2 regions of the Paenibacillus sp. sgz302148 genome follow, and region 1 is predicted to be linked to the other one. Evidence: riboswitches for the same ligand, from Rfam matches in the RefSeq annotation. Region 1 holds a riboswitch; the other holds the start of a gene.
The links. Region 1 has a riboswitch for ZMP and ZTP ahead of AC0LWM_RS22620 (bifunctional 5,10-methylenetetrahydrofolate dehydrogenase/5,10-methenyltetrahydrofolate cyclohydrolase). Riboswitches for the same ligand answer to the same signal wherever they lie in the genome.
Positions count from the first base shown of each region.

Region 2: another riboswitch for ZMP and ZTP. It lies ahead of AC0LWM_RS20440 (GNAT family N-acetyltransferase); the one in region 1 lies ahead of AC0LWM_RS22620 (bifunctional 5,10-methylenetetrahydrofolate dehydrogenase/5,10-methenyltetrahydrofolate cyclohydrolase).

Region 1 is NZ_JBVYOJ010000016.1:83,383-87,503, reverse strand. Features, by position in the region: gene AC0LWM_RS22630 (class I SAM-dependent methyltransferase) at 1-351, shown strand, start outside; gene AC0LWM_RS22625 (RNA polymerase sigma factor) at 454-1,416, shown strand; gene AC0LWM_RS22620 (bifunctional 5,10-methylenetetrahydrofolate dehydrogenase/5,10-methenyltetrahydrofolate cyclohydrolase) at 1,549-2,409, opposite strand; ZMP/ZTP riboswitch at 2,478-2,558, opposite strand; gene AC0LWM_RS22615 (SDR family oxidoreductase) at 2,715-3,494, shown strand; gene AC0LWM_RS22610 (alpha/beta fold hydrolase) at 3,496-4,121, opposite strand, start outside.
Region 2 is NZ_JBVYOJ010000014.1:3,366-7,486, reverse strand. Features, by position in the region: gene AC0LWM_RS20450 (YheC/YheD family protein) at 1-126, opposite strand, end outside; gene AC0LWM_RS20445 (YheC/YheD family protein) at 361-1,131, shown strand; ZMP/ZTP riboswitch at 1,219-1,298, shown strand; gene AC0LWM_RS20440 (GNAT family N-acetyltransferase) at 1,378-1,860, shown strand; gene AC0LWM_RS20435 (GNAT family N-acetyltransferase) at 2,158-2,901, shown strand; gene AC0LWM_RS20430 (serine hydrolase domain-containing protein) at 3,133-4,121, shown strand, end outside.

The sequences.
Region 1 (4,121 bases):
AAAAATGACGGTTCCTGCATCATGTTCGACATTCACCCTTTTATGCGTCCATTCGGTACGCAGGCCACCGGCCAAATCAATATCGTGAAGCCGTATGACGCAACGGGGCCTTTTGGGGACATCCCTACTTTCAAGTGGCGTATTCAGGATATTATGAACGCTATGATCTCATCGAATCTAAGCGTTGCGCATATGGAAGAAATGTATGCCGCGGACGGTTCTTTTTGGGTCGATGAGTCCAAGGACGATGCGGCTCCGCTGTCCCAGCAAGAGCTAGACGATTTGTGCAATTGGCAGCTGAATCCTTTGGCGGCACTGCCGCAGTGGTTATCGATTCATGCCGTAAAATGATTTGGAGGCGCGATCGAAAGAAATTTTTCATTGAGCGTATAGAAGCGGTAAGTTTATCCGTCTATATCGTATCAAGATAAATTTCATGGAAGGAAGAAGTGAATGCATCCGAACTTTGATGAAATCGGATTAGAAGCTAGGAAACTGTACGCGGCATTCAGTCAATCTGCCGAGGAATATCGACCGGCCTTATGGAGATATTGCTTGCACTTAACCGGTAACCCATGGGATGCGGAAGATCTGCTGCAAGATACGTTGTTGAAGGCGTTTGCCGCATTGGGCCAGATTCGACAGCAAGTCATGCCAAAATCGTATCTGTTCCGAATCGCAACGAATACTTGGATTGACCGGCAAAGGAAAAATCGATTGATTTTTGGCGACTCTCTGGTGGATGCAAGTACACCGATTGAGGAAAACCAGGATTATCGTCTGCAAGTACTTGAAGCCATGGAGATACTTATAAAATACCTTCCCTCGCGGCAAGTTGTTGTTATGTTGCTGATAGAAGTTTTTGATTTTTCCGGAAGCGAAGTCGCGGAAATGTTAATGACTACGGAAGGCGCCGTACATGCATTATTGGCGAGAGGCAGAGCCAAGCTCAGAGCATTGCGTTACGTTAATGAACCGAAAGAGGTCCCCCAAAATACAACTGCAATAAATATTGTATCACCAATTCTGACCCGCTATGTGGAAGCATTTCATCAGAGAGATACGAAGACATTGAAGAATCTATACGCGGAGCATGCCGAAATCCGCATTCTCAATACAGGAATGGGTCGGGGCTGGGATCACATTAAGCACTCGATGATTTGGTCGGAATATCCTGAATCTTTCCGCGCGCAATTATTTCTTTTATGGGAAAAACCCGCAGTCATCCTTATCGCTGAGCGAGACAACCAAGAAACACTGTGGAGCGCGCAAATCGTTGAGTTCGAAAATGACGAAGTGGTGCTGGATACAAGCTACTTTTTCTGCCGGGAAGTCATGACGGAGATTTCTAAACAACTGCGGATCCCTATTGATTCGGAAACTCGGGCATGCTTCGAACAACCGTGGCTCTATTAAGTATCGCGTGCGGACTTTTTTAACATCCTAAATTATTTATACTGTATAAGGCCCAAATACACGCTGCCGGAAGGTGTCTATATTGCCAACAAAAAACCGGCTCTTTTTCGAGCCGGCTTTTGTTCATTAACGTTATTGTTTCGTTCGACTGATGACCGATTTCTCCGCCGCGTCCACCGTATGCTTTAGCAGGGTGGCAATCGTCACCGGCCCTACGCCCGCAGGCACCGGAGTAATCGCACTCGCCCGCGCAAGGCATGCTTCGTAATCGACATCGCCGATGTTGCCCTCGTTGTAGCCCGCGTCCATGACGACGGCACCTTCACGGAGCCAGCTCCCTTGTATGAGCTTCGGCTTGCCGACAGCTGCCACGACAATATCGCCGGTGTCGACAACTTGATCCAGATTGGCCGTTCGGGAGTGGCAAATCGTGACGGTTGCATTGCGGTTCAGCAGCATCATCGATACGGGTTTGCCGAGAATCGGGCTCCGTCCGACGACGACGGCATGTTTGCCCGCAATCGGGATGTTGTAATAATCCAGAATCGCGATAATCGCGGCAGGTGTGCAGGAAGGATAAGCGGCGACACCAAAAGTATTTTGAGCAAAACCCAGCATCGTTACGCCGTCGACGTCTTTATCGATGGCTATCGCTTCGAATGCTGCCCGTTCATCGATATGCTCGGGAACCGGGTGTTGCAGCAGGATGCCGTGAACCTGCGGATCTTCATTCAGCTCGCGAATGACCGCGATAAGCTGCTCCGTCGTGGTGCCCTGCTCGAGGTGAATCCGCCTGGAGTCGATGCCGAGCCGCCTGCACGCATTTCCTTTCATCCGCACATAAGTTTCGGAAGCAGGATCTTCACCGACGAGAATCGTCGCCAGACACGGCGTTACCCCTTGCTCCGCCAGCTTCCCCACTCTCACCGCCAATTCATCCTTGATCTGCTGCGCTACCCGGGTGCCGTCCAAAATTAGCTGTTCTGTTTTCATGTCATCCATCTCCTTCTTCATCGAGAATCGGTCGTAAAAACATAAAGAGGCAGGGGTGATTTTCCCCCTACCTCTGCCCAGGCGTACGGCTCGATATTGGATGTGCTCCCTCATGGTTACCCCATGTTCCGCCAGTCACACACCGTCGTTATTTAGTTTAATTATACGGAATCGCGTGGAAATTCTCAATATGACGGGAGACGATGAAAGATCCAATATATTCAATATTTACTTTGAAATAAGCTTCGTTTATTGAAAAAATGTATATATTTACGACATCGCGCTCTTCGGCTAAGGAGGAACCCATGACAAATTTACGAGGCAAAATAGCAATCGTCACCGGCGCAAGCCGCCGGGGTGGAATCGGTACAGCGATTTGCCGCGCATTGGCTAGAAACGGGGCGGATATCTTTTTTACCCACTGGGGTATGTTTGATGAGCTTGAAGGCAACGGCGCAGACCCCGAATGGCCCGAACTGCTAGAAGAAGAACTGCGAGCCTACGGCGTTCGTGCGGATTGCATGGAAGCCGATTTGTCGGACCCGCATACGCCAGCCGCCATATTGAACCGGGTCGAACAAACGCTCGGACCCGCTTCAATTCTAATCAACAACGCGACCTATTGCGCACCGGGCGGTTTTCGTGAACTGGATAGCGCATTGCTTGACAAGCATTATGCCGTCAATGTGCGCGGAACGATTCTGTTGAGCACGGAGTTTGCCCGAAGATTCGAGGAAGAGCTTGCAGGTCGGGCAGTGGGAAGAATCATCAACTTGGTTTCGAAAGGTCCTGATTCTAACAATCTAGCCTATATTGCAACCAAAGGGGCCGTTATCGCCTGGACCGAGCCGATATCCGTCGGGCTGGCCCCGCTTGGCATTACGGTGAATTCCATCGATCCCGGACCAACAGATACGGGTTGGATGAATGAAGACATCAAGGCGTTTCTGCTTCCGCAGTTCCCGATGGGGCGAATCGGCTTGCCGGAAGACGCGGCCAAGCTGATCACTTTCCTGGCAAGCGACGAGTCCCAATGGATTACGGGGCAGGTCCTTCATTCGGAGGGCGGCTTCACCGGAAGGTAGTTCACTGCAGTCGCGGCCGCGAAGCCAAAAACTCGAGAATCGTATCGTTTACATAGACAGGGCTTTCGCGCTGCATATGCGGCCTGTGGCTGCCGTTCGGCACGACCACGTAACGAGAGCCCGGAACGAGCGAGCTTAAATACCGCAGCTTCCCCTCGCTTGCGAAGGGATCGTGCTGGCCCGCCATAAACAAAGCCGGACAGCGGATTTCGCTGATCTGCTCGGCCGTGAGCTGCGGATACAATCGCCAATCCAGCGCGCTTTGCCGCATAAATTCCTGCCAATCGCCGCGGTGCGCTTCCTCGTGCCGCTCCAGCATCGATTCGATCACGGCGTGCTTCTCATGGCGGATCAGCCATTCCGGCTCGAATTCCTCCACTCCCGTCGGGTCGGCAAAACCGCTATGCCCGATCGTGGTCAGCGACGCGACTTTGTCCGGATCGTTCACCGCCAAATACATCCCCACGCTCGCTCCAAGGCTGTACCCAATCACATGCGCTCTGGCGATGCCGAGCTCATCCATGAACAGCTTCATGTCCTTGGCCAACTGCGGCGTACTCCACTCCAAGCTCTCGCAGCGCGTTCGCCCATGTCCCCGGAAGTCAGGAAAGTAACAGGTATACTGGC
Region 2 (4,121 bases), on a different contig from region 1:
CAGCATTGTTTTAATGTTAGACAAAGTTGCTTTTCGAGTGTCTGGCAAAAATGAGCGTATCATTTTATATCTCTTCATGAAATTGTACTTTCCTAATTTCCCCATTTTATATTTTACCTTTTTCACACGCTACCTCCAAGGTTCCAGCGCAGCATACAAGTGCGCAGGGGGAACGTTCTAACATTCATCACATACATACGCTCCAGCCTCGGCCCCGGACTGTGCGGATACCTACACGGACTCAGCGCAACGCCGGAATGTGCTTCGATTCGGTCGGCTTGTCGTTTTTCATATGTAGGCACAGGCAATTTGCCCTTGCAAAATCCGCCTAACATACATATTTTATTGGGGGGTTCATCTTTGGAAAAAAAGGAGCGGGTTTATTTGGGGAAGATTCATTTCCACCGTATGTTTCAGAAAGTGCCGCAATTAAGAGCATATTTGCCAGATACTGTAATGTGTAACGAAACTCGGTTAGCAGTATATTTAGATCGTTTTCCTGCGATATTCATCAAACCAGATGAAGGTGGAGGTGGAGCAGGGGTAATTAAAGCCTGGAAGAGGGGGGCTTTGATTTATTACGTAAAGGAAAAAGGAAAGCAACAGAGTGTGAATTCGGTTCAAGCCCTGTTTCAAACGTTGGAATTAAAAAATCGTCCGCACATCCTTCAAAAGGGAATCGATCTTGCAAGAATAAATGGCCGTCCTTATGATATTCGGCTGATGATGATGAGAGATCGATCGAAACGGTGGACCTATATAGGAATGGTTGCCAAAGTTGCTGGAGCTCAGAGTATTATAACCAATGTTGCAAAAGGGAAAGGCTACGTTATGCCAATTGATAGGGCTTTGCGAAAGTCATTAGGACTTTCTCTATCAGGGGCTGCAGAGAAAAAAAACGAACTGATTCGTTTAGCAAAAATATGTACCCGTGTCTATAGTAAAAGCCGATACGACTGGCAAATCGGATATGATCTTGCTATTGACCGTAAAGGCAAGGTGTGGTTTATAGAATCGAACCCGACCGTCCCGGCCCACGGATTATTTCGTAAAGAACCGAAAGTTTTCCAAACGATAAAACAACTAGCCGCTTTTCATAAATTAAAGAGAAGGCTTAAATTAAAAAAGTAAAGCAAATCACCAAGCAGCGATATGTTCCGATCGCCGCTGTGTTGCCATTGATTTGATTCAATTTTCAGACTATAATAAATGCAATGATTTGGTATGTGTGACTGGCGTAAACGTGGATAACCACGAGGGAGCACATATTTCATATGCCGTACGCCTGGGCAAAGTATTTGGTCTATGACCGAATACTTTTATTTATTTTTATAAGAGTAACAGCACCAATTGAGGTGCATATTAGGAGGAAACAAAATGAATATTCGCTATTTTCAGGCGGATGATCAAGAAGAAGTTATAGAAATAATGGCAAGTCACCCGCTGCAATTTCCAGAGTTCATTATTGATAAATACCCAATACGATGGAATGACTTCTTGAATTCTTCAACTGAAAACAATAAAGGCCAGTTTTATGTGGCATCCAATGAAGATAATGAAATCGTTGGTCATGCGGGGTACCTATTTAATTCCGAGGTAGGTCTTTATGAGATCGTTGGTGTAGCGATTAAGAAAGCTGTTCAGCGTCAAGGTATAGGAAAAGCTCTTATCAGTGTGATATGCAATAGCGTTAAAGAGATGGACGAGAATAAAATTATTCTTTTTACACTGGGTCATGTAGGAAATGAAGATACGATAACATTTTACCGAAAGATAGGTTTTGATCTGATCAATTACGAAAAAGACTTCTTTCGTAGCGAATACCATAGAGTCACGTTTACTAAAAATTTGGCTATCTAAAACTTGCGGGAAAAGCCACTAGCCAATGGCAGTCCTTTATGCTAACAGGTACTTTAGCTCAATAAAACAACAAACAAAGGCTGCCGGCAGAGCGATCCGGCAGCCTTTGCTCTGATTATCAATATGAAAAAGGATACCCCTAAAAAAGTCATGGATACATAATAGTATATAAAAAAATTCAACATAAGTCTATTTATTTTTTGGTGAGAACTGTATGTTATTGATGCGACCTAACTTGGAAGTATCAAAAGAACAAAGGCGCTTCGTTGCGTCCCCGAAACGAAAGGAAGGATAACGATGATTATGACACAAAAAGAAATGCTGTTCATTGTGCAATCACAACTTGCTATTGACCTGAATTGCTCTATCGATGACCTGAACGGCGAAAAGGACAGCATTATTTTTGTTGAAGCTAAAGAAAATCCAGGATGCAGACCATTTCCAAGGAAGGCACGTTATTTCGAAATCTTGTCTATGGGAAAATCAATTGTAGTATCGGCTACACCCGAGCGGTTGTTAATTGCCAAAACACAGATGCAGGGCAAAAACAGGGATACCGTATTCTCCTTACCATTTATCAGAGGCCTTTACTTGCATTTTTTGCCTGATGTAAAAAGAATTAAGCCAATGTCACCGCCCAAATATTTTTCATTTGAACTGATAAAGCGGGAAGAAGTGTTCAGTTTATTTGATGTCACAAGATTCAATGAAGCTATTATATATGATACGAATCTTCCCTGGCAGACTGATCTAGCTGTGCTTGCAAAGCACGATGGAGAAATTGTCGGCGTGGCAGGAGCAAGCAAAACCTGTACAAAACTTTGGCAAATTGGCATAGAAGTATTACCCCAATATCGTAATTTGGGATTGGCTAGTTATCTTGTAAACAGGCTGACTTTTGAAATATTGGAACGTGGAGAAATACCGAGTTATGACGTAATCGCGAGTAACATTGCTTCACAGAGAGTAGCTCACCGGTTAGGGTATCTTCCCGCATGGGTGTCTGATTGGCGATGCAATTTTGAAGGACTTGAACAGTAATTATATCTAAAGAAGCTTAAACTATCGGTATACGTTAGTTGTACACCGCGGCAGCCGGTCAGCACGATCGGCCGCCTTTCTGTTTTACGGGCAGCTTTAATCAGGAAGGGAAGGGGTAAATCTGATTATAAATATTTTCTCGCTAAATGTACTGCTATATCTGTGATATTGTGAAATTGCCAAGCTGGAGCTGCAGTTGCAGAGTGTTCACGAGAGGAAAGGGGAAAGTAAATGAGAACCAGTAATGCTTCACGCACAGTAGCAAAATTAAACGATTACATGGACGCACTAGCGAACCGGGGGTATTTCAACGGGGCGGTCTTGGTAGCTGAAGGGAATAAGATATTGCTGCGAAAGGGATATGGTATGGCCAATTTTGAGCACGACGTACCCAACACCCCGCAAACCAAGTTTCGAATCGGCTCACTTACAAAAGGATTTACCTCTATGGCGGTATTGCAGTTGCAAGAGCAGGGAAAGCTTCGCATTGATGATCCGATCCGTTTTTACATACCAGATTATCCGAATGGCGACATCATTACGATCCGCCATTTATTGACGAACACTTCAGGAATACCGGATTACCCAAGCTTTCCGAATTATTGGAAAGAAACGATGAGGCTGTATGCTACCTTAGAACAAACCATTGGTTCGTTTAAGGATAAACCACTACAGTTTCTCCCAGGAGAAGGATTCAGTTATACGAGTTCGCCTTATATTTTGCTGGGTTACATTATTGAGAAGACCTCGGGGATATCTTACGAACGATATATATCCGAACACATCTGTAAGCCATTAAATTTAGTGAATACAGGATGTGAAGACGGAAGAACACTTCTGAAACATTTTGCGTCAGGGTACTCCATATGCAAAGGAATCATTCCAACCGAATATGTCGACATGTGCCTACATGTGGGAGCAGGTGTGATGTATTCAACGATCGATGATCTTTACCTGTGGGATCGGGCGTTATATAGGGATGATTTGATTGGAAAACATGTGCGCGATCAACTATTCGGAAGCATGAGCTCACCTGTCGGGAGTTATGGCTGGGTTGTAACGGAGCAATCCATTAATGACAAGCCAAGAAAACGTGTCTGGCATAATGGAACGATGAATGGGTTTTATGTGGAGTTTAATCGTTATATCGATGAGGAAATCGCTATTATCGTGCTGAGCAATATCAACCTCACGCCTGTAGACATAATCAGCCAATGTTT